Linked DNA regions of Glaciimonas sp. PCH181. The main gene of each other region encodes a partner of the protein of the gene in region 2 in a complex. Links are inferred from orthologs where the notes say so. Each region holds a gene or a part of one and is shown on either strand. Other genes may lie near its edges.

The links.
Region 1: the proteins of ssb (region 2) and sbcB are in contact, whole or in part, in a crystal structure (PDB 3C94), measured with the Escherichia coli proteins. The link is inferred for Glaciimonas sp. PCH181 from one-to-one orthologs.

Annotation. Positions count from the first base shown.
Region 1 is NZ_PYFP01000001.1:2,346,015-2,362,057, reverse strand. Bases 4,752-7,723 are described here. They hold sbcB (exodeoxyribonuclease I), read right to left. Parts: upstream 6,969-7,723; coding sequence 5,535-6,968; downstream 4,752-5,534. Other genes in these bases: C7W93_RS10760 (antibiotic biosynthesis monooxygenase), read right to left, coding at 7,615-7,723; C7W93_RS10765 (DUF3563 family protein), read left to right, coding at 7,222-7,458; speG (spermidine N1-acetyltransferase), read left to right, coding at 4,830-5,366. In the rest of the region: C7W93_RS10800 (RNA-binding S4 domain-containing protein), read right to left, coding at 1-140; C7W93_RS10795 (MAPEG family protein), read right to left, coding at 194-586; C7W93_RS10790 (neutral zinc metallopeptidase), read right to left, coding at 695-1,576; C7W93_RS10780 (acyl-CoA dehydrogenase), read left to right, coding at 2,185-4,704; more of C7W93_RS10760, read right to left, coding at 7,724-7,917; C7W93_RS10755 (FMN-binding negative transcriptional regulator), read left to right, coding at 8,190-8,831; C7W93_RS10750 (DUF1269 domain-containing protein), read left to right, coding at 8,943-9,461; C7W93_RS10745 (solute carrier family 23 protein), read left to right, coding at 9,710-11,008; C7W93_RS10740 (ABC transporter substrate-binding protein), read right to left, coding at 11,192-12,412; C7W93_RS10735 (SDR family NAD(P)-dependent oxidoreductase), read right to left, coding at 12,638-13,429; C7W93_RS10730 (acyl-CoA dehydrogenase family protein), read right to left, coding at 13,430-14,599; C7W93_RS10725 (DUF6285 domain-containing protein), read right to left, coding at 14,639-15,034; C7W93_RS10720 (phosphotransferase family protein), read right to left, coding at 15,027-16,043. UniProt on the Escherichia coli protein: Degrades single-stranded DNA (ssDNA) in a highly processive manner.
Region 2 is NZ_PYFP01000002.1:808,830-824,877, forward strand. The notes cover bases 8,980-11,956. They hold ssb (single-stranded DNA-binding protein), read right to left. Parts: upstream 10,756-11,956; coding sequence 10,204-10,755; downstream 8,980-10,203. Other genes in these bases: arsH (arsenical resistance protein ArsH), read left to right, coding at 8,980-9,391; C7W93_RS25300 (hypothetical protein), read right to left, coding at 9,434-9,565; C7W93_RS16810 (helix-turn-helix transcriptional regulator), read left to right, coding at 9,686-10,024; C7W93_RS16820 (MFS transporter), read right to left, coding at 10,786-11,956. In the rest of the region: C7W93_RS16760 (SURF1 family protein), read right to left, coding at 1-129; cyoD (cytochrome o ubiquinol oxidase subunit IV), read right to left, coding at 126-629; cyoC (cytochrome o ubiquinol oxidase subunit III), read right to left, coding at 626-1,261; cyoB (cytochrome o ubiquinol oxidase subunit I), read right to left, coding at 1,254-3,257; cyoA (ubiquinol oxidase subunit II), read right to left, coding at 3,360-4,307; C7W93_RS16785 (MFS transporter), read left to right, coding at 4,471-5,829; C7W93_RS16790 (glutathione S-transferase), read right to left, coding at 5,977-6,591; arsB (ACR3 family arsenite efflux transporter), read left to right, coding at 7,024-8,097; arsC (arsenate reductase (glutaredoxin)), read left to right, coding at 8,257-8,688; more of arsH, read left to right, coding at 8,669-8,979; more of C7W93_RS16820, read right to left, coding at 11,957-11,982; C7W93_RS16825 (hypothetical protein), read left to right, coding at 12,214-12,420; C7W93_RS16830 (hypothetical protein), read left to right, coding at 12,413-12,715; excinuclease ABC subunit UvrA, read left to right, coding at 13,136-16,021. UniProt on the Escherichia coli protein: Plays an important role in DNA replication, recombination and repair. Binds to ssDNA and to an array of partner proteins to recruit them to their sites of action during DNA metabolism. Acts as a sliding platform that migrates on DNA via reptation.

The DNA.
Region 1 (16,043 bases), on a different replicon or contig from region 2:
TCTGTTTTGCCGTCCACTTTCACTGCGCCGCTGGCGACGATGGCTTTGCCTGCGCCACCGCTATCACAAACCCCCGTAAGTTTAAGTAGTTGGTTCAGTTCGACGTATTCGCCGTCAATATTAAATTCAAGTTGTTGCATTCAGCATTCCGATACTAAAAAAATTAAAAATTGTGTGGCAAGTCTTCAACGCATCAATGCGCTATCGGCGTAATTGCCGCGAGCACAAACAGCGCGATAACGGCGACATAGCCGATGATCCATGCCATCGAGCGAAACGATGGTTTGTTGGCCAGATAACAAAAGGTATATAGCAGACGTGCTGCAATGAACACCAGCGCCAGTGTGTTCAATGTAGTTTGCGCGGCATGCACCTGATGCGCAATGATGACGGCAGCGGCAAAAAAAGGCAGCGCTTCAAAATGGTTGCGATGCGCATAGTCGGCGCGACGGCTTAAACCTGATTGCTTATCGAGCCACGCGCGTGGTTCGCTATTGTCGTAGTCACGCTTTCCCCATTTGGCGACGGCGATAGTCATATAAGGCAATAATCCTGCAATTAGTACGCACCAGTAAGCAAGTGTCATGGGTGTTCCATCATCAAGTGAGAGTGTTAAATAGTTCGAGTTGCGTGGTCGTTATCGTTGGCGATTAAGATCACCAATACAGCTACATTCAAATACGTCTGCGGCAGGTTACAGCATTTGCGCATCAAAAGTATTGCAGGCGGCAACCTGCCCGTTGGCAATACCCTGTTTGAACCAGCGTACGCGTTGCGCCGAGGTGCCATGCGTGAATGAGTCCGGCACCACGCTGCCTTGCGCTTGCCGCTGGAGCGTGTCGTCACCGATGGCATTGGCGGCATTTAGTGCTGCCTCAACATCGCCTTGCTCCAGAATTTTTCGCGCCTGATTGGCATGAAATGCCCATACGCCCGCCAGACAATCAGCCTGCAATTCCAATTTGACGGACAAGGCATTCGCTTGCGTTTCTGATGCGCGTCGTCGGGCTTTATCCACCTTGGCCATGATTCCCAGCTGGTTCTGGACGTGATGGCCGACTTCATGCGCGATAACGTAAGCCTGAGCAAAATCGCCCGAGACGTTAAAGCGCTGCTTCATCATCTGGAAAAAAGACAAATCGATGTAAACCTTTTGATCGCCGGGGCAATAAAACGGTCCTGACGCTGTTTGCCCGGTGCCGCAAGCGGTTGGTGTTGCGCCAGAAAATAGCACTAGTTTTGGCACGACATAGGTCTTACCACTTGCGCGGAAAAGATCGGTCCAGACATCTTCGGTATCGGCCAATACGGTCGAGACAAATCTGGCGGTTTGATCATTCGCGGGCGGCGCGTGGGATGGGGGTTGTTGCTGAGTTTGCAGCGGCGCACCACCGCCACTTAGCAAATTGATCACAGTCATGGGATTGACGCCAAAAAAATACGACGCCACCAGTGCAATGACGATAGTGCCCAAGCCGATTGCGCCACCGCCCCCAAATCCACCACCGCCACCGCCACCGCCTTCACCGCGACGGTCCTCGACATTGTCACTTTCCCGATTGCCGTCCCATTTCATCGCATCTTCCCCCGGTTGAATATGCCGTCGATTCTAACGGAATACGGGTAGATCGAGGGTCAGAAAAAGGATGATGATTCCTTTTTAGTAATGTTTATTTACAATCTAATCGTTTTGCCGTGCTGGCAGGAAATGTCGTAGTGGGGGAGTTATTAAACCGGACGATGTCGATATTTTTAACGTCATAAATGCCCCAAACTATCTCACTACCAGCTCCTATGCGCAAAATTTGAAGCCAGTGCCGCTCTAGAAACGTAGTGAAAAGCGCATGATGAAAGGCAATTGGAAAAACCAAGACTAGAAGAAACCTTATCTTTTCTGCATTTAATAGCGTTTTCGACTTATCCGTCGTAACGTAGCTATTATCGTGAATTAGAGGAACATAGTTTGTTTTTGTTGAACTTTTGCCTATCAGCAAGAGACCAATGTCTATAGCAATGCAGTGGCTGGAGCCCCCCATTCCGCTACTAATTGGAACTTGTTACAGTGCCGAAAGTGACGTTGCCGCTAAGTGTTATAGCCACAGCATCGCCTTGATTTCATCAGCGCGGTGCCTATAACAGCATCAGACGTCAGGCAGGTTCTTAGAACATCAACTAGGAGAAAGTATGTTTTATTGGATCGCAGCGCTCATCATCGGTGGTGTCGGCCTGATGACCTTGCGCGTTAACGCCTGGGTTTGGCTGGTCGCATTCACGTTATGGATAGCAGCCGGTTTTCAGTTAGCGGGGATCGGCGCATTGGCAACTATTTTGCTAGCGTTGCTGCTGTTGCTACCCGCGTTAATCGTCGCCATCAAACCATTAAGAATGCGCTTATTAAGCAAGCCGATTCTGGCCATTTTTAAACGTATTCTCCCGCGCATGTCACAGACCGAGCGCGATGCGATTGAAGCCGGAACGACTTGGTGGGATGCTGAATTATTTTCGGGTAAGCCGGATTGGCGCAAATTGTTGTCGCTGGCACCCCCAACGTTAAGCGAAGAAGAGCAGTCGTTTCTAGACAACGAAGTGGAACAGTTGTGTGGCTTGATTACCGATTGGGAAACGACTGAAGTCTGGCAGGATTTGCCGCCGCATGCGTGGCAGTTCATCAAGGATAAGGGATTCCTAGGCATGATCATTCCCAAGCAATATGGCGGCAAGTCGTTTTCAGCTTATATGCATTCGCAAGTAATCATGAAACTGTCGTCACATTGTTCGGCGGCCGCGATTTCGGTGATGGTGCCAAATTCGTTAGGACCGGCCGAACTATTGTTGGAATACGGCACCGATGCGCAAAAAGATCATTACTTACCGCGTCTGGCGGCAGGGCAAGACATTCCGTGTTTTGCATTGACTAGTCCGTATGCCGGTTCCGATGCCGCGGCGATTCCCGATGTTGGCGTGGTATGCCGAGATGTCTATGAGGGGCAGGAAACACTGGGATTTCGCGTCACGTGGGACAAGCGTTACATTACGCTGGGACCCATTGCAACCGTGCTAGGTTTGGCGTTTCGTGTGCATGATCCCGATGGATTACTTTCTAGTGACGGCACGTTTGAGGTGCACGGCGAGGGCGACCTCGGCATTACTTGTGCATTGATTCCAACCAACCATCCCGGCGTGATAACCGGGCGTCGGCATTGGCCGCTGGATGCGGTTTTTCAAAATGGTCCAACCTCCGGTAAAGATGTTTTTATTCCGCTCGATTGGGTCATCGGCGGGCGGGCGCAGATTGGCAAGGGCTGGCATATGTTGATGGAATGTCTGGCCGCTGGTCGCGCCATTTCATTGCCATCGTCGACCGTTGGTTTTTCCAAAATGGCAGTGCGTGGCACCAGTGCCTACGCCGCCATGCGGCATCAATTCAAGATCCCCATCGGTAAGTTTGAGGGGATACATGAAATGCTGGCGCGGATGGGCGGCAATCTGTATCTGATCGACGCCACCCGCAGACTATCTGCGATGGCGGTTGATAGCGGCGAGAAGCCGTCGGTTATTTCGGCAATCTCAAAATATCACGTGACCGAACGTGGCCGGATAATTGTCAACGCTGGCATGGATATTCTTGGTGGTAAGGGAATCTGCATGGGGCCGAATAATTTTCTGGCGCGGACTTACCAGCAAGTGCCGATTGCGATTACTGTCGAAGGCGCAAATATACTCACGCGTTGCCTGATTATTTTCGGTCAGGGCGCGATACGCTGCCATCCGTATGTGCTGAAAGAAATGACCGCAGCCGCTGAAGAAGACAATACCAAAGCGCTGCATGATTTCGATCAGGCATTTTTTGGTCATGTCAGTTTTATCTTCGCCAATATTGCCCGGACCTTATTAGGCGGTATCTCGGCAGGATCGTTATTAGCCGCACCCAAAGCCGCACCGGTTGAGTTGCGGCATTTTTATCGCGCTGTAAATCGCCTATCGACGGCATTTGCGTTGCTTAGTGATGTGTCAATGTTTGTGCTGGGCGGTTCGCTTAAATTTCGTGAGCGGATTTCGGCAAGACTTGGCGATGTACTGTCGCAGTTGTATTTGATATCGAGTGTGCTGAAGCGCTATGAAGATGATGGTCGTCAAGCGGACGATTTGCCGTATGTGCATTGGGCTGCGCAAGACGCGTTGCATCAGGCGCAAGAAGCTTATCTTGCGGTGTTGGCGAATTTTCCAAATCGACCTTTGGCCTTTTTGCTGCGGCTGCTGGCATTTCCATTTGGGCTGTCGTATCACAAACCGTCCGATGCCCTCGACAGCACGTTGGCGCGCGCGATGCAGACGGATGGTGCCAGTCGTGATCGGTTAATTGCCGATATCTATCTTGCCAGTCATACGCTTGCGCCCACTGCCTACGGCGAAATTGCGTTCAAGCTTATCCCGCAGGTGAATGCGATTGAAGCGCGTCTGAAGCCAGCGATTAAAGATGGCAGTTTGCCGCCGATTCCGCAAAGTCTGATTGAAATGCAGCACTGGATCGCCGCCGCGCTGGCTGCTGGCATGATCACCGCGGAAGAAAATCAAGTTCTCAGCGATTTTGCCCATTGTGGTGATATCAGCGTGCAGGTCGATGATTTTCCGCAGGATTTGAACCGGCAGGAGGCGTTGCAGAAAAGACGCCAAATGGATCAGTTACAACAATATTATCAGTAACAACATCCAGTTATATGGCAATACAAACGAAGGGATCATAATACTAAAACCGGCATCATCGATGCAAAGATACGATCAGAGGAAACACAACAGAAAGCACCTTCAGGATTTTTGAATAGAAAACTATGACTACACTTACCAAGCCAGGCGTTAGATTACGTCCATTAGAACGCGACGACCTGCATTTCGTCCATAAACTCGACAACAACAGTCACATCATGCGGTACTGGTTTGAAGAACCGTATGAAGCTTATGTCGAACTGGTGCAACTCTACGATCAACACGTTCACGATCAGGGCGAACGGCGATTTATTCTGGAGAGCGATGCGGGCGAAATGGTGGGATTGGTTGAGTTGGTCGAAATTAACTACATCCACCGACGTGCAGAATTTCAGATTATTGTCGCGCCGATTGCACAGGGTAAAGGCTATGCCGAGCTGGCTTCACGCTTGGCGATTGAATATGCGTTTTGTGTACTCAATCTCTATAAGCTTTATCTGTATGTCGACAAAGAGAACCACAAAGCCATCCATATCTACGACAAATGTGGGTTTGCCTTAGAGAGCGAATTGCGCAGCGAATTTTTCGTCAACGGTGTGTATCGTGATGCGATTCGTATGTGCATGTTTCAACCGGAATATCTGGCGAATCTCAAAAATTGATGTGGTCAATGCATCGATAAATAAGCACGTAAAAACAGCGGCAATTGCCGCTGTTTTTACGTGTTTTTTATTGCGGGGGATACTTGCAGAAAATCCATCAAGATTGATAGCCTGTGGTTGTCTGCGGGGTTTGTCCCATCACTTTTTGCATACTAATTTTTAATCACTTTAATCACGTTGCGGTGCGATCATTTCCACATACTCATACAACTCCCCCAGAATTTCCTCGCCGCGCTCATCTGCCGTTTCAGACAGCGCATCAATCGATGCAAAGAAATCGTCGATATTGCGGGCACCGCCCAAACCGTCAAACAGACGCGCTGCGCGGTGATCTTCCCAGCGTTGATTTTCTTGTTCGGACAAGGTTTGCGGAAAATTGCGCGCACGATAACGGAACAGCAATTCTTCTAATCGTGTATCTGCGAAAGCAGGGCGTGCATCGCTGAGTTGTTGCGGCGACATGGCGCGCAAGTCAGCCAATGTGCGGCGGTCGTCATTGCTGACAAAACCGCCATACAGATCCTCATCCACATCGATCGGTCCCTCCGCCGGACGCTGGAATACTTGCCGCCATAACGTCGTCAGATCGGGTGCTTGCGCCGCGATGTCGGCGTGTTTCAGCGCCAATTCACGGTCCAGGCCCCATTTTGCTGCCATCTCGGGCGCTAAGGTTTTGAGGTTGCCGATCACCATCGGCGATTTGTTCAGATGAATTGATTTCAACGGTAAGCGTGTCATCCCTTCCGGCAGATCGGCCGTTTTGCTAAACAAACGAGTACGGACGGTTTCTGGTGTCAGAGCAAATAACTCGCTCGGGTCAAACGCAAGGTTCCATGCCAATATCTCGTTTTTATTCGTTGGATGTACGGCTAACGGCCACATCAACGCGATACAGCCTTGTTCAGCGGGGAACATGCCGGAAATATGCAGAAACGGTTTTTTTGCGGGCAAGCCTAACTCGACCGTGACGCGCTCTTTTTTATGTAATGCCAGGCAAAAATCGAACAGTTTAGGTTGCTGCTGGCGGATCAATCGGGCCAGCGCGATGGTGGCGCGTACGTCCGACAGCGCATCATGCGCCGCCTCGTGGCTGAGGCCGTTAGCGGCCGTCAGATGTTCAAGTCGGAAACTTGGACGCCCTTCGTCGTTAGTCGGCCACTGTATGCCGTCAGGACGCAGCGCATACGCGGTACGCACCACATCGAGAATATCCCAGCGGCCGCAGCGATTTTGCCATTCGCGTGCATACGGATCGATCAGATTGCGCCAAAACATGAAGCGCGTGATTTCGTCATCGAAGCGAATCGTGTTGTAACCGACGCCGATAGTGCCTTCTTGAGAGAAGGCTCGTTCTATTTCAGCCGCAAATTGATATTCGGGTATACCGCGCGCCAGACATTGCTGCGGCGTAATGTGGGTAATTAAACAAGACTGCGGGTCTGGCAAAAAATCGGGTGCGGGTTGGCAATACAACATGATTGGCGCGCCGATTTCATTCAATTCTGCATCGGTGCGGATGGCCGCAAATTGCGCCGGGCGGTCGCGTCGCGGTTGCGCGCCAAAAGTTTCGTAGTCGTGCCAGAGAAAGGTGTGATTGGACATCGATAGCGTCGTTATGGAAGGAGGGTTGATCCGAAATGGTGCAGTTTATCGCTATATTTCAGTGCGGTATTCAGTTTTTGCACAACTGAGGAGCGCTACTAAAAAGGTCAAAAAAGGGTCTTAGCCCCCGGAATTCATCAAACTAATAACTGCTATGGGGATTCGAAATTGGTACTTTTTCCTAGAAAAGCTATTCTGATTGTGCGCCGCAGCAATGTACCTCAAAGCGGTAATTATTGAATAGGAAAATATCATGTCTACATTGACACTTAATAGCAATACCCGTACCGCCGCTAATACTCAATCTGCCGGTTTTTTCAGCACAGTTTCATCTTTTTTCAAACGCATTGGCAACGCCTACGAAATGTCGGAAGCCGCACGTAAAGAAGCGTATCTGGCCGAAGCAGCTGACTTGTATGATCTGGAATATCGTATTCGTCAATTGGATCGTGAAACAGTTCAGTCCGCAGCATGGATGAAGGGCTATTAATTTAGCGATGTTGCAAGTGTAGTTCAATTGTTGTTTCACGACAGTCGATCGCGACTGCGCACCCCAGCATCGGATTTGGATGCATTTATTGGGGCACGCTGCTGCTGACCGCCATCGCAATAGCGATGTTTACATCGTGATGTTTTACGCTAGACTTTAGTTTGATTGTGCCAACAGCGAGAAATGCTCGACTGTTGGCGGGACGGCAAAAAATGGTCCCACGATGCCACGCCACTCGGCAAACGCAGCAGATTCACGAAAATCGCCAGTGTGATTTTCCAGTGTTTCCCACAAAATCGTCAGCACATAACGCTCTGGCGACTCAATTCCCTTATGTATCTTAAAACCGGCAAAGCCCTTGGCTGTGCTGATTGCTTCTGCAATGCCGCGTTGAATCGCTACATCAAATTCAGCTTGTTTACCGGGTTGAATGCGAATGTCTGCTAGTTCGAGAATCATGTTGGTTCCGTTTGGTAAGTGTGATCAGGCCGTAATTGTCGCATTGGATGGACAATCTTGGAGGAAAGCTGGCGTTGTATTCAGGTGAATTACTTAAGTCTGCTAATGCCGGCTGTTTCACCTGAATGACGACTCAGCATAATAGCTGCTTACGGCTTAATCTGCCCTGGCACGCTTACTTCCGACCACCGGCAAAAAGTCAGCGATTATCTGACAATCACCCTAGCAAGCTGCATAATTGGTGATATTCCATCTTTTATCAGGCAATTCTTATGTATCTCCCCAAGCACTTCGACGAGCCGCGGATTGACGTCATGCATGATCTGATTCGGGCCCATCCACTGGCGACACTGATTACCACGACCACCGACGGTATCGAAGCCAATCACATTCCTTTATTGCTAGCCGATCAACCGGCACCTTTCGGGACGCTCTTCGGCCATGTTGCAAGGACCAATCCGCTATGGCGCGAGGCGCAAAAAGACAGCGAAGTGCTGGCAGTATTTAGTGGCCCGAACACCTATATTTCGCCTAATTGGTATGCGACCAAAAAGCAGCATGGCAAAGCCGTTCCCACCTGGAATTATGCCGTCACGCACGCTTACGGCAAGTTGCGCGTTATTGATGATCCGGTGTGGTTGCGGCAGCATTTGGGTGCGCTAACCGCCCATAATGAATCAAATCAGCCCGCTCCGTGGGCGGTAACCGATGCTCCGCCCGACTATATTGACAAGATGATTACGGCGATTGTCGGCATCGAAATTACGATTACACGCTTGATCGGGAAATGGAAAGTAAGCCAGAACCAGCCTGCCGAAAATCGGGCCAGCGTGGTGCAAGCCCTGAATGCGCGTGGCGAAATGCAGGATGCTGCGATGGTAAATTTAGTGCTTGGCGGCAATAAAACAGACTAGCCGGCATTCTGTGCCGCCCGAAATCCCTAGCGTCCAGCAAAACATAAACTTTGTCTAATCCTGCTGCATTGTCTATGCTGTATTTAATCAGCATAGATGGAGGAGATTGTTATGTTAGCCCGACAAAGACTATATTTCATGTTGCCCGACGTCGTCAGTGCGCGCGGCATGCTGGACGAGCTGTTGCTGGCCCGCATTGACATTGGGCACATGCATTTTTGGGCGGCCGATGGGACTTTGCCTGATGATATGCCCGACGCGAATATCTGGCACAAAACCGATCTGACCCACGGTGCGCAAAACGGCATGATTATGGGCGGCGTGATGGGCTTTATCGGGGGTATCTGGCTAGTGTATTTTCCACCTGAATGGATACATCTGAATATGCTGGCAATCGTGGTTGCCACCGTTGCCGGGATTATCCTCGGCGGCTGGATGTCCGGTATGGCGGCAGCGGCACTGCCTAATTCGCGACTTGAAAATTTTCAGAGCGATATCGCCAACGGCAAAGTGTTACTGCTAGTCGATGTACCGTTCAAAAGGGTGCAAGCGATTGAAGCATTAATCGAAAAGCGCCATCCTGAGGCAAAATTCGGCGGCGTCGAGTCGCATATTCCCGTCTTTCCTTAGGGCTGCGATATAGCTTCGTTGAAGAATGCGATAGAAAAATCCCGGACACAGCTCCGGGATTTTTTTTGCCTTACCAGCATTCAGAATTATCTGTAGCGAAATGACGAATGTCGATTGTTATTTCCGGTTGGTCTTCGTACACTACTCCCCAATCAAAATTCAAATAATGCAACGGTTTTCTGCACGCGTTTTAGCCCAACTAGCGAATAACGCCCAATGTAGGAAACCGAACTTTCAGGGAGAAATACATGGCAGGTTCTTATTTCCCGCAGTGGCGCTTGCGTGCTGCTGCGGTTGGCGGGCAGGGTCAAATTATCTCTACCGATGAACGCTTGCCTTGGCCGCAGACGATGGCGATGGGTGTGCAGCACGTGGTCGCCATGTTTGGTTCGACCGTGTTAGCGCCATTGTTGATGGGTTTCGATCCCAATTTAGCCATTTTTATGTCCGGCATAGGAACGCTGCTGTTTTTCGTGCTGGTCGGTGGCCGCGTTCCCAGCTATCTAGGTTCCAGCTTCTCCTTCATCGGGCTGGTTATCGCCGTCAGCGGCTATAGCGGCACCGGACACAACGCCAATCTCGGGGTTGCGCTGGGCGGCATTATCGCCTGCGGTGTGGTCTATACCTTGATCGGTTTTTTGGTCATGTTAGTCGGCACGCGCTGGATTGAAAAATGCATGCCGCCGGTCGTCACCGGTGCGGTGGTCGCTGTTATCGGGCTAAATCTGGCACCGATAGCTGTCAAGGGTGTGAGCGGTAACAGTTTCGACGCCTGGATGGCGCTGGGCACCGTGTTATGTGTGGGCGCGGTCGCGGTGTTTGGACGTGGCATGGTGCAACGCTTGCTGATTTTAGTTGGCCTGCTGCTGGCCTACGTGATTTATGCGGTGCTCACCAACGGTGCAGGTCTGGGCAAGCCAATCGATTTTTCGATCGTCGCCAATGCTGCTTGGTTCGGCATTCCGCATTTTTCGGCCCCTGTATTTCAACTAAACGCGATGGCTTTACTGGCCCCGATTGCGATTATTCTGGTGGCAGAAAACCTCGGTCATATCAAAGCGGTCAGCGCCATGACGGGTCAAAATCTGGATAAATATATGGGCCGCGCGTTTGTCGGCGATGGATTGGCGACGATTCTCTCCGGCAGCGTCGGCGGTACTGGCGTGACCACTTATGCAGAAAATATCGGCGTGATGGCGGTGACTAAAATTTACTCTACATTGGTGTTCGTGGTTGCAGCTTGCATCGCGCTGATATTGGGTTTTTCGCCCAAGTTTGGTGCGGTTATTCAGACGATTCCAGCGGCAGTATTGGGCGGTGTATCGATCGTTGTGTTTGGTTTGATTGCCATTTCCGGTGCCCGTATCTGGGTTGAAAACAAAGTTGATTTTTCTAACAATCGTAATCTGATTGTCGCCGCAGTGACCTTGGTTTTAGGTGCGGGTGATTTCACCTTAAAGCTGGGCCAATTTTCGTTAGGCGGTATCGGTACAGCCACTTTCGGTGCGATTATTTTGTACGCGCTGCTCGGATTAAAGAAGTCGTAATTGGTCGCCGGTGGAAAGGCTTGCACCCACCAACATTGATCGTGTCGTAATTGCCCGGTCCGCGCCACGTAGTGCAACGCGACGTCGGAACAAAAAAAAGCGACGTGCAATTGCACGTCGCTTCTGTAAGAAATCTTAAAACGTTTTCAGTATTTACATCCTATTTGACAATGCAGTGGTGGCCTATTTCCAAAGTGCGCATTTGGATTCGGCCTTGGTGGTATACGCCTGATCGCCAGGAATCGTTGTTACAACTTTATAGTAATCCCACGGATATTTTGACTCTGCCGGTGTCTTGACTTGCATCAAATACATATCGTGCACCATCCGGCCATCTGGGCGGATGGTGCCATCTTTTGCGAAGAAATCGTTGACCTTGGTTTTCTTCATTTGCGCCATTACCTTTTCGCCATCATCCGTGCCTGCCGCTTTCACCGCATTCAGGTAAAACATCGTCGCGGAATAATCTGCCGCTTGCAGCGATGAAGGTTCTTTTTTCTGTTTGGCAAAGTATTTTTTAGCCCATGCACGGGTCTCTGGATTTTGATCCCAATACCAACTATCGGTCAGATACATGCCTTGCGTCAGATTCAATCCTAACGCATGCACGTCGTTGATAAACATCAACAGCCCAGCCAGTTTCATGGTTTTTGTCAGACCGAATTCGTTCGCGGCCTTGATCGAATTAACCGTATCGCCACCAGCATTCGCAATACCTAAAATTTGTGCCTTGGAGGCTTGCGCCTGCAACATAAAGGAGGAAAAATCGGATGCCGATAGCGGATGTCTGACTTCACCCAATACCGTGCCGCCACTGGCCTTGATGACCGCTGCCGCGTCTTTTTCCATTGATGCCCCGAACGCATAATCCGCTGTCAGGAAATACCACGTTTTGCCGCCTTGCTTGACGATTGCTGATCCCGTGCCCTTTGCCAGTGCCACTGTGTCATACGCGTAATGGATCGTGTACGGTGTGCAATCTTCATTGGTCAGGCGTGCGGTGCCTGCGCCGATGGCGATGAACGGTTTTTTCTTTTCAGCAGCAATTTTAGTCATTGCCAGACTGGTCGCAGAATTAGTGCCGCCCAGCAGCATATCTACGCCTTGCTGGTCAAACCATTCGCGTGCTTTACTGGCGGCGATATCGGCTTTGTTTTGATGATCAGCTATCACCAGTTCGATTTTTTTGCCATTCAGCGTACCGCCGAAATCGGCAATCGCCATGCGCACTGCCTCAACCCCGCCAGCACCGTCAATATCGGCATAGACGCCCGACAAATCGGTAATAAAGCCAATTTTTACGACATCACCTGAAATTTGCGCTGAGGCCGTTTGGTACAACCCCGTTGCCGTCAGTGTAATGATGGCAGCGGTCAGCGTTTTTATTGTTGTATTGATTTTCATGTCTTCTCCATTGGATGCAAAAACAGAATAATGCGAGGAATGCTGGTAAAAATGTTTGCTTGTTAGTCTTGTTTTTATACCCGCAAGACAGTGTGTAACAGCAGACTCCCCGGCGTCAACTGCGCCGTAGAAAACGCCTGAAAACTGTCGTAATTTCGGGAGGGCGGGTTTGAACGTGACCTATAAGCCATGCTATAAACCGCGCTATGGGTCCGCTGTAGGCTGCTATAGGCTGCTACATAAATGGCCGCCATCCACTACGATTTCTGCGCCCGTCATATACCGTCCTGCATCCGAAGCTAGCAATAACAATGCCCCATCCAGACTGGCAGCTTCACCAAAAGACCGCGAAGGGATGCGGGACTTCAATTGATCCCCGGCGGCGCTGCCCAGAAACTCTTCATTTAACTCGGTGACGATATAGCCCGGCGCTATCGCATTCACACGGATGGCGTAGCGCGCTAGTTCCAAGGCCATCGAGCGCGTCAGGTGACTTAACCCGGCCTTTGCTGCAGAGTAAGGGCCGACGCCGCCAGTCACGCGCCGGGCCAGAATCGAGCTGACGTTGATGATGCTGCCGCCGCGATCAAACGTCAGCATGCGTTGGGCCGCCTCTTGCGTCATCATCCAGGCGCCTTTTAAGTTGGTATCGAGAATCGCATCCCAATCGTCATCGTTATACTTCAACACGTTTTTAGTGTCGCTGATACCGGCATTGTTGACGATAATATCCAGGCTGCCGCAGGTCTGAATTGCCGCATCCAGGCAAGTCTGGATGGCGGTGCGCTGGGTCACATCAAGCGCCATCGCGTGGGCTTTGCCGCCGCTAGCATGGATTTCTGCCACTAATGCATGTAAGCGATCGACGCGGCGGGCAGTGACCACGACTTCTGCGCCTGCCGCTGCCAATGTCAGGGCAAAATGGCGACCGATACCGCTGGATGCGCCAGTCACTAGCGCCGTGCGGCCCGTCAGGTCGAAGATGGTGAACGCAGGATTATGCGAAGGGGAGGACATTTACATCTTCTTGGTGCGTGCCATGATTTTTTTAGCCAGACTCATCCGATGGATTTCGCTCGGACCGTCATAAATACGAAACGCACGCACATCGCGAAAAATACGCTCCACGATGGTTTCGCCGGTCACCCCCTGACCGCCCAATATTTGTACGCAGCGATCTACCACGCGCCAGATCGCCTCAGAACTCAGCACTTTTGTCATGCTGGATTCGACATTGCCGTAGCCGCCTTGATCGAGAATGTCAGCGCAATGCCAGATCGCTAACCGGGTGGTATGCATGTCCATTTCGTTGTCAGCCAGCATGAAACCGACGCCTTGGTGATCGCCTAGCAATTTGCCAAAAGACTGGCGGCTGCGAGCATAGTCGCAAGCAATATCGTGGGCGCGCCGCGCCGCGCCCAGCCAGCGCATGCAATGGGTCAACCGGGCCGGGGCAAGACGTATCTGGGCATAGCGAAAGCCCTTGCCGATCTCACCCAGAACATCGGTCGCCGGGATGCGCAGATTCTCAAACCGCAACACTTGATGGCCGCCGTTAAAACAACTATCCAGCGAGTCCATATTGCGCTCAATGATAAAGCCGGGACGATTGGTATCAGTCAAAAACATGGTGGCCGAACCGTCTTCCATTTTTGCCATAATGATCGCAAAACTGGCCCCATCAGCGCCCGTGATAAACCATTTTCTGCCGTTGATAACGTAGTCGTCACCGTCGCGCACGGCGATGGTCGCCAGCATTTGCGGGTCTGAGCCAGCGCCGTTATCTGGCTCGGTCATCGCAAAGCAAGAGCGTGTCCGGCCTTGCACCAATGGCACCAGCCAGCGCTCTTTTTGCGCTGCTGTCGCGACCACCTCCATCAAATGGACATTGCCTTCATCCGGCGCATGAATATTTAAAGCGACCGGGCCTAGCGGTGAATAACCGGCTTCTTCAAACACAATCGCTTTAGCGACATGCGACAGGCCAAGGCCGCCCATCTCAGTGGAGGCGTGCGGCGTGACTAAGCCTTGCACGCGCGCTTTGGCGATCAACGCTTGGCGCAGTTCTTCGCTGGGACCGTGCGCCGATTGGCGAGGATCGCGCTCCATTGGAATCACTTCGTCGGCGATAAAGCGCCGTGTCTTTTTCTGTAAGGCCAGCAAATCGTCGGGAATGGTGAAATTCATCGAAATAACCTTATCTAAAATGCGGGAAAAGTGCCTGCCTCAGACGGAAGGAATGGCGCGTGGATTGGAGATCGCTAGTTGGCGACGCGTGATCTCGGTCAGCGCTGCGAATAGCGCTTTTTGTTGTGCGCCCGCAGCATCGAATTCACCATCCCGTATGGCGATGCTGAGGGAGCGCCGTAGCTTGATAATTTCTTCTGACACCAACCCTGTATTGTCTACTGCGCTAGTATCGCCAAGCAGTTGACGCAGTGTCGCCAGTTCCAATTGTTCAGTCTGTGCCGCTAGCGTCAGTTCGCGACTTGCTATGAGCATCGCGTTAGCAATCATTCTGGCTTCATACCGCAGCGTCTCGGGCAGCGCAGGCAGCAAGTGTTGCAGCAATGCCTCGCGCGCAGTTTTCAGCAATTCTTTGCCATCGACTTGTTTATGCATAACATTCACCTTTAGTCAGGGCCAGAATTTCAATTTCCAGCTCAGGCAACATGCGCCCGGTCAGTGCTAGTTCCAACGAGGTTTGTTGCCCTGACAAATGCCGATCTGCTTGTTGCAACGCAATAATTGCCCACCGCAGATGCGCCATCACTTGCCAGAAAATCAGATCGTGGCGCGTGATTACAGCGTTAGAAACCGTTGCATAGCCATGGAGAAAATCGTCGATTTCGCCAATACCGCCGGCTTCGCGACGGGGACCTGCAAAGCGCCAGCAGCGCGCCGTGAACCAACCGATATCTTCACGGGGATCGCCCCAGCCAGTAAATTCCCAATCCAGCAGGCCGCTCAGATGCCCGTCGTGGATCATGTAATTTCCCGTGCGGTAATCGCGGTGCAGCAAACAGGGCGAGGTTATTTCAGGCCGATGTTGTTCGCACCAGCGCAAACCCCATTCCAGAACCGGTGCAGCGACGTCCAGCGCATCCAGATAGCCGCGATAGGTCATCACGCTGGCAAGTGCCGGGTCGGCAGCAGGTGGTGGTAAAAAGGATAGAGCGAGATGGGGCGGCTTTACGGTATGCAGGCGCGCCATGTTGGCACCCAGTTCCGCGACTAAGGCAGCCCGATCCGGCGTCAGAGCATCATCGTTGGTAATCCGATGTCCGGCGGCGATTCCGGGAACGCATTCCATCAGAAAGAAATCGCGTCCGAGGATGGCGCGATCCTGGCAGCACCACAATACTTTCGGTGCTTTGACACCTGCGTCATACGCGACCCGCAGCACCGCAAATTCCTGTGCCCGACTCAGGCTGACAGGCACGCTGGAAAGTGCATCGGTGCGCAATACCCAGCGTTGCGCACCCTGATAGGGTCCATCGCTGACCTGTACAACCATCAGCCAGTTTTCTTGAATTGCGCCACCGGACAAACGTTGGAGTATTTCGATGTGAACTTCTTTTGCTGTCGTGACTAACCGAAGATAGCTTGTCAGTGCGTCGCGGTAGGTGCT
Region 2 (16,048 bases):
CGCAACAATCAGTCCCGCACAAATAATCAACGTGCGCCGCACTGCTGCCGAACGAAAACGCGGCGCAACTTCTTGCGAAGTTGACGCCGCGTTATCGCCCGCAGGCCGGCTGCGAGGCGTGGGGATCATGGCATCTTATGCATGCTGTTCATGTCGTGCATTTTAGGCATTTGTGGGGTTTCCCGGATTTCGTGCCTGTTTTGCATTTGCTGGATCGATTCCGGCGTTGCCTCTTGCATCTGATCAGGCGTCATGCCGGGCATCATGTTGTGATTCAGGTGATACATCACCCACAACGATCCGCTTAACATAATGACTACCAGCATTATCGTAAAGATCAGCGCCAGCATCGACCAGCCGCCTTCGGACTTGGTGTTCATGTGCAAGAAATAAATCATATGCACAACGACTTGCACGGCAGCAAGGGCAAGTACGACCAGCGCGGTGGTACTCGATTTTTCAAAGACTTTTCCCAGCACAATCCAGAACGGAATTGCGGTAAGAATGACGGCTAGCAAGAAGCCGGTGGTGTAGCTTTTCAGCGTGCCGTGGTCTGCGCCGCCATGGTCGTCATGATGGCCGTGACCATCTGCCACAACGCGCGCCGGGTGTTCGTGATGGCCGCTCATGGCAATACTCCCATCAGGTAGACAAAGGTGAAGACGCCGATCCAGACGACGTCAAGAAAGTGCCAGAACATCGACAAGCACATCAAGCGCCGACGATTTTCAGGGCTAAGACCGTGCCGACCGACTTGAAACATCAACGTGATCAGCCAGACGATACCGAAACTGACGTGCAGTCCGTGGGTGCCCACTAACGCAAAGAACGATGTCAGGAAACCGCTGCGTTGCGGTCCGGCACCTTCATGGATCAAATGCACAAACTCGTACAATTCAAATCCGATAAAGCAGGCACCGAGGATTCCCGTTACAGCCAGCCAGATGAGCGTGGCGCGTTGACGGTCGCGTTGCATTTCCAGCATCGCAAACCCGTAGGTAATCGATGACAGCAGCAATAAGCCGGTATTCACCGCCACCAGCGGCAAATCAAACAGCTCGGCGCCGGTTGGACCACCTGCATAGTTGCGGCCCAGCACGGCATACGTTGCAAACAGGCAAGCGAAGATCAGGCAATCGCTCATCAGATACAACCAGAATCCGAGCAGCGTACCGTTCTCGGGATGATGCTCCGTCACGTAATAACGCGCGCTCGGATCAGCGCTCATGGCGCCAGCAGAAGAAGTGGATATCTCAGACATAGCTTTCCAGCAAACGTGTGCGCTCACCCTCGGTACGGACGACGTCGTCCGCCGGGATGTAGTATTCGCGGTTGTAGTTGAAGGTGTGAATGATGACGGCAGTCAGCATCGCCACAAATCCGACGATCGCCACTAACCACATTTGCCAGATAAGCGCAAAACCACAGACCGCGCTGAGGGCAGCGATGATAAAGCCAGCGCCAGTGTTCTTCGGCATATGGATCTCTTTAAAGCCTTTTTGTGGCCGGACGTAGTTATTGGCCTTCATGTCTGCCCAGGCGTCGTTGTCATAAACTTGCGGCGTAAAGGCAAAGTTATAAGCCGGTGGCGGCGACGAAGTCGACCACTCCAGCGTACGACCACCCCATGGATCGCCGGTGGTATCACGCAACGCATCGCGACGACGATAGCTGACAACCAGTTGGATCAGGAAAGAGCCAATGCCAAGCGCGATCAAGACTGCGCCAAAGGCGGCGATCTGGAACCAGATTTGCAATGACGGATCTTCAAAATGGCTAAGACGTCGCGTCACGCCCATCAAACCGAGTACATACAGCGGCATGAACGCAACGTAGAAACCAATTGTCCAGAACCAGAATGAGCATTTGCCCCAGAAAGAATCGAGCTTGTAGCCAAATGCTTTCGGGAACCAGAAGTTAATCCCGGCAAACATACCGAAGACCACGCCGCCGATAATCACGTTATGGAAATGGGCAATCAGGAACAAACTGTTATGCAACACGAAGTCGGCCGATGGCACCGCCAACAGAACGCCGGTCATACCGCCGATAACAAAAGTGATCATGAAGCCGATGGTCCACAGCATTGGCACTTCGAAGCGGATACGGCCCCGATACATTGTAAATAACCAGTTGAAAATCTTGGCACCGGTCGGGATCGAAATAATCATCGTCGTGATCCCGAAGAAGGAATTGACGCTGGCACCGGAACCCATGGTGAAGAAGTGATGCAACCAGACCAGATAAGACAGAATCGTGATAACCACGGTGGCGTAGACCATCGATGTATAACCGAACAGGCGCTTGCTGCAAAACGTTGAGACGACTTCAGAGAAGACACCAAAGCATGGCAGAATCAAAATGTAGACTTCAGGATGGCCCCAAATCCAGATCAGATTGACGTACATCATGGCGTTGCCGCCCATATCGGTGCTGAAGAAATTTGTACCGAACACACGATCCAGCGCCAGCATGCCGAGTACAGCAGTCAATACCGGGAAAGCAGCGACGATCAGGACGTTGGTGCATAACGCAGTCCATGTAAAGATCGGCATTTTCATCATGTTCATGCCGGGGGCGCGCATCTTGACGATGGTGGCGATCAGGTTAATCCCCGACAGCAGCGTCCCGACCCCGGCAATCTGTAACGCCCATATATAGTAATCGACCCCCACATCCGGACTGGACAAAATGCCTGACAGTGGCGGATAAGCCAACCAGCCGGTACGGGCGAACTCACCAACGAACAACGACGCCATGACCAGCATGCCACCGAAAGTGGTCATCCAGAAACTGAAGTTATTCAGAAAAGGGAAAGCAACGTCGCGTGCACCGATTTGCAGCGGCACGACATAGTTCATCAGTCCGGTCACCAGAGGCATGGCGACGAAGAAAATCATGATCACGCCATGCGCGGTAAAGATCTGATCGTAATGGTGTGGCGGCAGGAACCCGGCGTTATCACCGAAGGCCATCGCTTGCTGCATCCGCATCATCAGCGCATCCGCAAAGCCGCGCAGCAACATGACGATCCCGAGAACGACGTACATAATCCCGATGCGTTTGTGATCGATGCTGGTAAACCAGTCGCGCCACAATGTTCCCCAGACGCGGTAATACGTCAACGCTGCAAGCAAGGCAAACCCGCCGATGCCGACCACGATAAAGGTCGCTAGCAGGATAGGCTCGTGGTAAGGAATCGCTTCCCAGGTGAGACGACCGAAGATCAGCTTCGTCAGATTAATATGGTCTAGCATCGTTACTTTCCGAGGAAAAAGGGAAACGCGGCGCACATGCCAGCGCCGATGGCAAAAGCGCGACGCGCTGCCGGGACTTCTTGCACAGTTCTCTGCATGGTTTTACTCATGCTTTGCAGGCTGACCGACTTTTACATTCGTATCGGTCATCATCAATTTGTCCATACAGGCCTGCGCGGGATCGACACACCGATTAACGATTGCATGGTAAAGATCCGCGTCCACGCTGCCGTAATGACGCACCGGCTCGCGCTGACTAGGCTTCTCTAACTGTACGTATTCAGCCCGTTTTAATGCACCGCCGCCGGTTTTGGTGGCTTGCACCCAGCGTTCGAAGTTTTCAGGCGTCATGCCGTGGAACTTGAAACGCATGTCCGAAAATCCTGCACCGCTATAGTTGGCGGAGAAACCTTCGAACTCGCCAGGGCGATTAATGACCGCATTGAGCGAAGTCTGCATGCCCGGCATCGCATAGATTTGCCCAGCCAGTGCAGGAATATAGAACGAATTCATCACCGAAGACGCCGTGATCTTGAAGTGGATCGGCACGTCAATCGGCGCGGCCAGTTCATTCACTGTGGCAATGCCCAGATCGGGATAAATAAACAGCCATTTCCAGTCCAGCGCCACGACTTCGACCGTCATCGGCTTGGTGCCAGCAGGAATAGGACGCTGTGCATCGAGTCGGGATAGTGGGCGGTACGGGTCAAGCGTATGGGTGCTGATCCAGGTGATCAGGCCTAGCGCGATGATGATGAGAAGCGGTGCGCCCCAAATCACCAGCTCAAGCTGGGTCGAGTGATCCCAGTCCGGCTCGTAGGCGGCAGCAGTGTTATTTTTTCGATAGCGCCATGCGAATACGATGATCAACACAATCACCGGAATGATGATCAAAAGCATCAACAATGTCGAGACGACGATCAAATGACCTTGCTGGTCCGCGATGTCACCAGAAGGATGCATCACGACCATGTTGCAGCCTGCCAACAAAGCAGCGGGTAACAGGGTCAGGCCGAGGATCAGTCCACGACGAATTTTCTGGGAAACCATGTAGGAAAGTTCCAATCCAAGCCGTAAAATCATGCTAATGTACCTCGACTGGTGCGCGTTGGCGATTGGACGTTTTGTCCTACCCTTACAACGACATTTGGGATGAGCTGACGCGTTTTGTGGCGTATTCATCGACCGAAACCCATTTTGAGAAATGACGATTATGACCTCCATTCACATCCAGCATAGCGAACATTCCGCCAATTTCCCATCGCCGTCAACCGGCAATGATGCGCGGTCATCGACGTCGACCAAATCTGATCATCCGGCGATCGCGCCGGGAGAGATTGCCATCGGGGTCGTGATTGGTCGCGCTTCGGAATATTTCGACTTCTTCGTCTATGCGATCGCCTCGGTCCTGGTGTTTCCGTCGGTTTTCTTCCCTTTTGAGTCACGACTGGAAGGCACGTTATACGCCTTTGTGATTTTCTCTTTTGCGTTTCTGGCGCGGCCTTTTGGCACCGTTGCTTTCATGGCAATTCAGCGATATTTCGGGCGCGAGGTCAAACTGACGGCGGCGCTGTTCATGCTAGGGATTTCTACCGCCGGGATTGCTTTTCTTCCAACTTTTGAGCATCTGGGCTTTGCCTCCGTTGTTTTACTGTCACTGTTGCGCATCGGGCAAGGGATAGCGTTAGGCGGCACGTGGGACGGTCTGCCGTCATTGCTGGCCCTGAATGCCCCTGCTAATCGACGCGGTTGGTATGCAATGCTGGGTCAATTAGGCGCGCCGGTGGGTTTCATGATCGCGGGCGGACTATTCGCCTATCTGATCGCCAACCTCAGCACCGAAGATTTCCTCGATTGGGGCTGGCGCTATCCCTTCTATTGCGCGTTTGCGATTAACGTCGTCGCTCTGTTCGCACGCTTGCGCTTAGTATCTACCAAGGAATACGCGCATTTGCTGGATGAGAAAGAATTAGAGCCGACTAACGTAGCCGAAATGACCAAGTCGCAAGGGTCCAACGTGTTGATCGGCGCTTTGGCGGCATTGGCCAGTTACGCTTTATTCCATCTGGTGACAGTGTTTCCGTTGTCGTGGATTACGCTTTATTCGACTCGCTCACTAAGTGGCTTTTTAGTCTTGCAGGTGATCGGCGCGGCGCTGATGGCCGTGGGGGTGATCTCATCGGGTTTAATCGCTGACCGTTTTGGTCGCCGCACCACTTTGGGTGCCCTCGCGTTGCTTATCGCCGTACTGAGTGGCTTTGTCCCGACACTAATGGATGGCGGCGAGCTTGGACAAAACATCTTCATTCTGGTCGGTTTCAGCTTGCTGGGATTGTCTTACGGTCAGGCTGCTGGCGCGGTTACAGCAAATTTCTCCGCAAAATATCGCTACACTGGCGCGGCTTTGACCTCGGATCTGTCATGGCTGGTCGGCGCGGGCTTCGCACCACTAGTGGCGCTTGGTCTTTCTGCACATTTCGGTCTGGCGTATGTCAGCCTTTATTTGTTATCGGGCGCAGTGTGTTCGCTAGGGGCGCTGAGCCTTAATCGCAAGTTGGAGATTCGGGACTAATTAGTCTGCTGGCCAATTGTCGGTATAAAAAAATTCGGGTTGCACGTCTGACGTGCAACCCGAAAACGTTTTAAGCGACCGTTATTTCACCCTTTTTAGTTAAAACAAGGGAAGACCATCATTCCCATGTCGATCGCCAGTTTGCGCTCAAACCGGGGGCGTGCTGATGAAAACCGGTAGCTGCTCAGCATAATCAGAAAACGACCGCACCTCGGGATAAGCTATCTCTGCAACAACATCCGGCACCATCATTTGCGTAAATTGCCATGCAACCGCAACCGTCACGCTAGCCTGTCCAAGCTGGCTTACATCGCGTGATAAAGGTGCGGCTGATAGCTCCGCCTCAAGCGCCGCGTAAGCTGCCAGCAATTGCCCTCTCACCCGCTCCGTCCATGGTTCATGCTGTTTTTCAGGGGGCCGCAGCTTGCGTTCATACACAATCTGCACGGACTTTTCACACGCTGCCAATGCCAAACCGGTCAGCCGCAACGCACGCAGACGTTCATTGGCGGGTTCAGGCGTTAACGTCAGGCCGGCGTCCGCAAGAGTCGCGACATATTCCAGAATCAAGCTGGAATCCATCAAGGTCTGACCATCGTCGAGAACCAGCGTCGGCGCTTTTACTACCGGGTTTATCTTGCGAAAATCTTCAAAATTGCTAAAAACCGAAACGGGGTGGTGCTCGAAATCGAGTTTAAGTAATTTCAAGCAAATAGCCACGCGCCGGACATAAGGCGAATCCATCATTCCAATTAATTTCATATCACTCCCGTTAAAATTTCTGTGATTTAGCCAACACCATACTCAGTCAAAAATATCCGCGATTGATGTCAACTTACTGATCCGCATAGCAGCATAAGCGTTTCTCCCATAGGTGAAAAGCAACATAAATGAAAGCATCAATAGAAGATTTATTTGCAACGTTTTCCCCCTCCATTGACCGCAACTTGATAAAACGCCCTTGCATCAATTCGACATTTTGACTAATATGGAAACGTTGAAAATATTAAATGAAAACTTGATCAGTTCTTAGTAGATATAGCAACGGTTGGGAGGCTGCGCTTAGTGTTTCGCCTACGTAATCCCGCCCTTTGTTTTATACCCAGAAAAAAACACCACCAAATGTTAGTAAGCATTTTCTGCTGCGTTGTAAAAATCTAACCACTTAAACGAAGTTGTTATTAGAGAAGCAATATGCCTGCCCAATGCGAAGTGACCGATCGACGCGCCACTGCCAACTCCATGAATTTCTTTGAGCGTTACCTGACAATATGGGTGATGCTATGTATCGTTGCCGGTATTTCGCTAGGGCAGCTTTTCCCCGTTAGCGTTCAAACAATAGGCTCGTTAGAAATCGCCAAAGTCAATTTGCCGGTTGGCCTGCTGATCTGGGTGATGATCATTCCCATGCTGCTGAAAATCGATTTCGCCGCATGGAATCAAATCAAGGGACATGCCCGTGGGATTGGCGTCACTTTATTCATCAACTGGGCGGTCAAACCATTCTCGATGGCGCTGCTAGCCTGGGTATTTATTCGACATTGGTTCGCACCTTATTTGCCCGCCGAACAGCTGGATTCTTACGTAGCAGGATTAATTCTATTGGCTGCGGCTCCGTGCACCGCCATGGTATTCGTATGGAGTCGCCTGACTGGCGGCGATCCGTATTTCACGTTATCGCAAGTAGCAATGAATGACCTGATCATGGTGTTTGCCTTTGCGCCCCTGGTTGCACTATTGCTAGGCGTATCCAGCATCACCGTGCCGTGGGCAACATTGCTGACATCGGTAATCCTGTATATCGTGATTCCCGTGATCATCGCGCAACTCTGGCGCAGATCTCTGTTACGACGCGGACAAGCCAGCTTTGATAAAGCAGTGGAACGGATTCAGCCTTGGTCAATCTCGGCATTATTGCTGACCTTGGTGCTGCTGTTTGCATTTCAAGGCAATGCGATTATCGAGCAGCCGCTGGTCATCGCCCTATTGGCTATCCCGATCCTGATACAGGTCTTTTTCAACTCAGCGCTGGCCTATTGGCTCAATAAAATTGTCGGTGAAAAGCACGCAATCGCTTGCCCTTCGGCATTGATCGGCGCATCCAATTTTTTCGAGTTAGCAGTCGCCGCAGCGATCAGCCTGTTTGGCTTTAAATCCGGCGCAGCACTGGCAACCGTGGTTGGCGTGCTAATCGAAGTACCGGTCATGCTGTTGATTGTTGCAATCGTCAATCGAACACAGGGCTGGTATGAGGGCGTTGAGCGATGACATTCAAGATTCTTGATCTCACTAGCGCACACGCTCAGCCGCAGTTATGCTGAAACCATTCGGGCATTGAGCGACATCACCTTGCCAGCCGTAATTCTTTTTATTTATGTCAATCATCCTTGCTGGCAGATGGCCTGCAAACTTTCAGAAAGTTAGATCATGACCATAACGATTTATCACAATCCCCGCTGCGGCACTTCTCGCAACACATTGGCGTTAATACGTAACACGGGCGCCGAACCTGAAGTGATTGAATATTTAAAAAGCCCACCGACACTGGAAACACTCACAAAGCTTATTTCCGATGCCGGGCTCACGGTGCTGGAAGCCGTCCGCCAAAAAGAATCTTGCTACACGGAGCTTGGCCTGGATGCCGCAGATGTGACGGATGCCCAATTACTAGACGCCATGCTAGCAAACCCAATCCTGATCAACAGGCCGTTTGTCGCCACCCCAAACGGCACGCGTCTATGCCGCCCGTCCGAACTGGTGCTGGATATCCTGCCATTGCCACAAAAGGGAGCCTTCGCGAAAGAAGACGGCGAAATTGTCATCAACGCGGAGGGAAACCGTGTCACACCATCTGCTTAAACTACCCAACGTCGACGCAGAACTGTTTCGCAAGCCTGTCGCCGCTGATTTTGCTGGCGTAGCGCGATCAACGCACGCGCCGCGCTTTTTGCTGCTGTACGGCTCTTTACGTGAGAAATCCTATAGCCGACTTCTGACGACGGAAGCAGCCCGGCTGTTGGAGGCAATGGGCGGAGAGGTAAAAATATTCGATCCCCATGGCTTACCTTTGCCCGACGACGAACCCGACAGCCATCCCAAAGTGCAAGAACTGCGAGAGTTGGCGCAATGGGCTGAAGGTATGGTCTGGACCTCGCCCGAACGTCACGGTGCCATGACCGGCATCATGAAAGCGCAGATCGACTGGATTCCGTTGTCTATCGGTGCGGTGCGCCCGACGCAGGGTAAAACACTGGCCGTGATGGAAGTATCCGGCGGTTCGCAGTCATTCAATGCGGTGAATCAAATGCGCATATTGGGCCGATGGATGCGCATGATCACCATCCCAAACCAATCATCGGTTGCCAAGGCATTTCTGGAATTTGACGACGCGGGCAGGATGAAACCGTCTGCTTACTATGAGCGCGTAATTGATGTGATGGAAGAGCTGTTTAAATTTACCTTACTTACGCGTGATGTGTCCTCATTCCTGGTGGATCGTTACAGCGAACGCAAGGAAAACGCCGAAGAACTCAGCAAGCGCGTGAACCAGAAATCAATCTAGCTAAAGATGAATCGGGCTTGGTCGATCTTGCTTATTTGCAGATCAATCCGGCCTGTCCTTGGTGGCATAAATATTAACCCCACCAAGCGCTGCGCATCGATATTGGGCATAAGAACCCGCCACCGCAGCAACAATAAGGAGGGTCGCGATGACGCCCCAAAATCTCGCTTTCATATTCGCCCCTCCTTCCGAACGGCAAGAATGCGCACTCGCCCAATGCTGGAGAATTTCTCTCCACTCTATTTTTATAGAATAATAGATCCGATATACAACCAAGAAATATGACAAGTAATAATGGAAACTAAAAACGCGCTTTCTGCATTTGCCGCACTCGCCCAAGATTCGCGACTTGCCGTCTTCCGTCTGCTAGTCCAGGCCGGGCCATTGGGATTGGCGGCAAGCAAAATCGCTGAGCAATTAGGTATTCCGCCCTCGTCTTTATCATTTCACCTGAAAGAGCTCAGCCACGCAGATCTTGTAGTCCCACTTCAAAAGGGGCGATTCGTTATTTATAGTGTGAATTTCGACACGATGAACGCGTTGATGGCTTTTATGACGGAAAATTGCTGCGGCGGCGTTCCTTGCTCGCCAACACTTTTGTGTGCGGATGGATCTAAAGAAGTGGTGACTTGAAATCAGGGCAATATCAAGACTAAATGCAACTTTGGAGCGCGGTCAGCTACGCGGTAGAGTCAGCGTTGGAATGCTACGGCCTCGTGGTTTTAATGGCATCAATAACGCGTACCGACAAGAAAAAACGCCGCCTGTTTAAGAGCCGCGTTAATTTTTTGTCTACTACAAAAACATATTTCTTAGAACGGAATATCGTCATCCATATCCGAGAAATTCGGTGTCGGGCGCGATGCTGGCGCTTGTGCAGGACGTGAAGCAGGTGCCTGTGCCGGACGCGATGGCGCGTTGTTCGATTGACCCGATGGTGCGTTGCTGTAAGAAGAGCCGCCACCACTTTGACGTGCGTCGCCGCCATCGTAACCACCGTCATCCATGCCACTACCGCCGCCCTGACCTTGGCGACTGCCCAACATTTGCATGGAGTCGGCGATGATTTCGGTCGTGTAGCGTTCTACGCCTTCTTTGTCTTGCCATTTGCGCGTTTGCAGACGACCTTCTACGTAGACAGACGAACCCTTTTTCAGGTATTGACCGGCGATTTCAGCTAATTTGCGATAGAAAGTAATACGGTGCCATTCGGTCACTTCTTTCTTTTCGCCACTATTCTTGTCTTTCCAGCTTTCCGTAGTAGCAACGGCGATGTTGGTGACCGCTTCGCCGTTAGGCATGTAGCGGGTTTCCGGATCGCGGCCCAGATTGCCGACGATAATGACTTTATTGACCGACGCCATATATTTCTCCTAAATGTTAATTAACTGTATTTAATGTGTCACCGCGGAAGCTGGCTTACTTCGGCGCGGTAGATTTTTCATGCCGGATGCGATTATAAGCCAGACCAGAGTTGAAAGGCCGCCTAAAACGAAGACCGATGACGTCCCGACATGTTGTTTAAGTAAGCCGCCCAACGCTCCGCCACAGAACAAGCCCAGCGCCTGCAGCGTGTTATATACCCCGAGCGCTGCGCCTTTGGCTGCGGGCGGGGCGATACGTGATACCAGCGAAGGCTGGCTGGCTTCGAGCACGTTGAATGCGATAAAAAATGCCAGCAATAAGCCAACAAGCAACGGCCAATAAACGTTCGTTTGCGAGAACGCCAGCCACATACCGATCTGCACCGCCAGCAACAAACTAATTGCCGCGACAAAAACTTGCTTCATCTTGCCTTGTTTTTCACCGATAAAAACCGGCGGTAGCATCAGGATGAATGAGATCAGTACGACCGGTAAATAGATTTTCCAATGTTGTGTTACTGGCAAGTTGGCGTATTGCACTAATGCAGACGGCATCACGACGAACATTGCCATTTGCGTCAGATGTAAAGAAAATACACCGACATTAAGCCGCATCAACTCACCGTTACGCAGGATTTCAGACCAGGCGACCCGCTTGGCCTTCACCATCGGCGCATTCGGCACGACAAAAATAATCATGGCGATTGCTGCCAATGAAAGTACCCCGGTAATGGCAAAAATGCCGCCCATACCGACCCACTCATACAATAACGGCGACGCCACCATGGACAGCGCGAAGGTTAATCCGATCGAACCGCCGACCATCGCCATCGCTTTGGTACGGTGTTCTTCGCGCGTCGAATCGGCAATAAAAGCCGTGACAGCAGCGGAAATCGCGCCAGCGCCCTGCACTGCGCGGCCGATAATGACCCAATAAATATTTGGCGCAGCGGCGGCAATGAACGACCCCAGCGCAAATAGGATCAGGCCGATGATAATAATTTTCTTGCGGCCGTATTTATCGGAGGCAGCGCCAAACGGGATTTGCCCAAACGATTGCGCCAGCCCATAAATCCCCATGGCAAGACCGACTAATGTCGCACTTTCACCGCCGGGGAGAGTTTTGGCATACACCGAGAAGACCGGCAAAATCAAAAATAAACCCAACATCCGCAGCGCAAATATAGACGCTAGCGAAGCGCTGGAACGAATTTCGGCACGGGTCATGCGATTGCCGACGTCAGTGTCATCAGAAGCAACGGCGGTAGAAGATAACGAGCTGGTCATGTTGAATGTGGGGTCATGCCTTGCAATGAAGGCGGGTAAACGAAACTGAGCGAGCTAAGCGCGGGCATATTGAGACAAACTCAGGCAAACCTGGCAACACAGCAATGCGAGTTTGACGTCGATTTACGACGAAGATCGAAGCCCAATATAGTATCAGGGAATGAAACGAACATGACCTACATAGATATCAGGGTTGAGCGAAATTTGTCAGATGGCCATGCAAAAAAATTCAGCATTCATCTAAAACAGGGGGGTGCCTATGCATTGACATCGCTCTATGACATTTTGTCAGCTTATCCGGTAATAGGTGTAGGCAAGACCCTTCTATCACCCCACAAAGTAAAATTAGCTAAGGGCGAAAAAGGAAAATATGCATAGTCATATTTATGAAATCCAGCGACAACACTGGAATATGACGGCAACCAGAAATGGCCTTGCGCACGGCGGCGAAGACATCATTAGCGATCGGATTGCTCGCACACCAAATGTTATCGCAAAAGTACGTACACAGCGTCCCACAGATTTCCCTGAAACAATCGCCCGCTCGGTGTTTGCCGGAATGCAAGAAGCTGCGAACAAGCTAAAAATTAGTTCTGCCTATGTGCGATCGCCGTCGCCGCTTCCATCAACACTCCTAAGCAGAAACCGATCCAAAAAAATCAACTATATCTAAGCAATTACGCTCTCATTATGTAGAGTATTTTATGTAGAGAATGCCCATAAAGTGTGAACGCTTTTATCCTTTTTCCAACATGTGATCTAAAGCTAACTCCGCTAAGCTCATTTTTCATTTAAGGCGGCGTCTTCCCTGCTTTCTCCGCTTCCGCATAAATCTGGACCGCGACAGATAATCAGACCAAACTCGAAAATCCGTACCCTGATATAGTGTCAGGTTGTGCCATTTTGGCGGTCGCATGATCGCCAGGCTTAGTATTTAAGCAACGCCGATTGAAGATATGCATGGATGCCGAAAACTGACATCTAATAAATGCAAATTGCCTCCTTATTACGCATAGAGCGGTAATAAAGGACAAGTAAGCTGCAATTTCCAACACAAACCATCGCCGTAGAAAATCTACGCAGAAAGCTGTTCATGGAAGAGATTCGCATCCGGGGTGCACGTACGCATAACCTCAAAAACATCAATCTGGATTTGCCGCGTAATAAACTGATCGTGATTACCGGGCTATCTGGCTCGGGCAAATCCTCGCTGGCTTTCGACACGCTGTACGCGGAAGGTCAGCGTCGCTACGTTGAGTCGCTGTCTTCCTATGCGCGCCAGTTTTTGCAGTTAATGGAAAAGCCGGATGTCGATTTGATCGAAGGTCTGTCGCCGGCGATCTCTATCGAACAAAAAGCTACTTCGCATAACCCGCGCTCCACCGTCGGCACGGTCACCGAAATCCACGATTATTTGCGTTTGCTGTACGCGCGTGTGGGCACGCCGTATTGCCCCGATCACCCGGAAAAACCGTTGGCTGCGCAATCTGTTTCTCAAATGGTGGACGCGGTATTGGCGATGCCGGATGAGACCAAATTAATGATTCTGGCACCGGTGGTGGCCAATCGAAAAGGCGAGCACGTCGATCTGTTTGAAAGTATGCAGGCGCAAGGTTTTGTCCGTTTCCGTATTCAAAGCGGGACCGGGAATGGGCGCATTTATGAAGTCGATGATTTGCCTAAGTTGAAGAAAACTGAAAAGCACACTATCGACGTTGTGATTGATCGCGTGAAGGTCAAGGAAGATATCAAACAACGTCTGGCGGAAAGTTTCGAGACCGCATTGCGTCTGGCCGAAGGTCGTGCGATTGCGCTGGAAATGGACGGCGGCACGGAGCATATGTTTTCGAATAAATTCGCCTGTCCGACTTGCGGTTATTCGTTGCAAGAATTGGAGCCGCGGTTATTTTCGTTTAACAATCCGATGGGCGCTTGCCCTGAATGCGATGGCCTTGGCCATATCGAATTTTTCGATCCAAAACGTATCGTTGCTTTCCCGAATTTGTCGCTCGCTAGCGGCGCAGTAAAAGGCTGGGATCGACGTAATCAGTTTTACTTTCAGATGCTGTCGAATCTGGCCGCGCATTACGAATTCGATCTCGATATGCCGTTTGAAAAACTGCCGGAAAAAGCCCAGCAAGTTGTGCTGTACGGCTCTGGTCGCGAGACGATTCCGTTCACGTATATCAATGAGCGTGGCAAGGCTGTCATCAAAGATCACACCTTTGAAGGCGTGGTCAATAATCTACAACGCCGTTATCGCGAAACTGATTCAATGGCCGTAAAAGAAGAACTGGCGAAGTTCATCAACGAGAAAGAATGTCCATCCTGCCACGGTGCCCGTTTGCGCATCGAGGCGCGCTTCGTCAAAGTTGGCAATGGCAAGCAAGAGCGCGCTATTTACGAGGTCGCCGCAACGCCTTTGCGTGAGACATTGCACTTCTTTGAGAAGCTGAAACTGACCGGAGCGAAAAAAGAAATCGCTGACCGCATCATCAAAGAAATTATCTCGCGCCTGACTTTTCTGAACAATGTCGGTCTGGATTATTTGTCGCTGGAACGCAGCGCCGATACGCTATCTGGCGGCGAGGCGCAACGTATTCGTCTGGCGTCGCAAATCGGCTCGGGTCTGACTGGCGTGATGTATGTGCTGGATGAGCCATCCATCGGCTTGCATCAGCGCGACAACGATCGCTTGATTGAAACGCTACGTCATCTGCGCGATATCGGGAATAGTGTGCTGGTGGTTGAGCATGATGAAGACGCGATTCGTACTGCCGATTACGTAGTCGATATGGGGCTGGGCGCGGGTGTGCACGGCGGTGAAATTATCGCGCAAGGCACGCTGGCAGAAATCCTCAAAAGCAAAAAATCGCTCACCGCTAAATACTTGAACGGTACACTTAAAATCGCCGTTCCGAAGAAGCGTACCGCTCCTAATCCGGACAAGCAATTCATCATCTATGGCGCTAGCGGAAACAACCTGAAAAACGTTACGATGAAATTGCCAGTCGGCTTGCTGACTTGCGTTACTGGCGTTTCTGGCTCGGGCAAATCAACGCTGGTTAACGATACGTTATATCACGCGGCATCGCGGCATTTGTATGGCTCGCAAGCGGAACCAGCGGCGCACGATGCGATCAGCGGACTGGAGCATTTCGATAAAGTTATTTCGGTTGATCAGGCACCGATTGGCCGTACGCCGCGCTCCAACCCGGCGACGTACACAGGCTTATTCACGCCGATTCGCGATTTATTTTCGGGCGTGCCGATGGCGAAAGAGCGCGGCTACAATGCAGGACGTTTTTCGTTTAACGTCAAAGGCGGACGCTGCGAAGCCTGTCAGGGCGACGGCGTGATCAAGGTTGAAATGCATTTCTTGCCAGACGTGTACGTGCCGTGCGATGTCTGTCATGGCAAGCGCTATAACCGCGAAACACTGGAAGTCCAATACAAGGGAAAAAACATCACGCAGGTGTTGGCAATGACGGTCGAAGAAGCGCATGAATTCTTCAAACCGGTGCCGGTGATTGCAAGAAAATTGCAGACGCTGCTGGATGTTGGTCTAGGTTATATTCGCCTCGGCCAAAGTGCGACGACGTTGTCTGGCGGCGAGGCGCAGCGGGTTAAATTATCGCTGGAATTATCGAAGCGCGACACTGGCCGCACGCTGTATATTCTCGATGAGCCAACTACAGGGCTGCATTTCCACGATATCGATTTGCTGCTGAAAGTGATTCATCGGCTGCGTGATCAGGGCAACACTGTCGTCATCATTGAACACAATCTGGATGTGATTAAAACCGCCGACTGGCTGGTTGATCTGGGTCCTGAAGGTGGCGCTGGTGGCGGCTTGATTATTGCGACGGGGACGCCGGAAGATGTCGCGCAAAATCCGAATAGCGTGACCGGAAAATATCTGGCGCCATTGCTCGAAAGCGTGAATAATAAACCGCAGAAATTGCAGAAAACAGGTTAAAAAAGATGGGCTGAACGGCCCATCTTT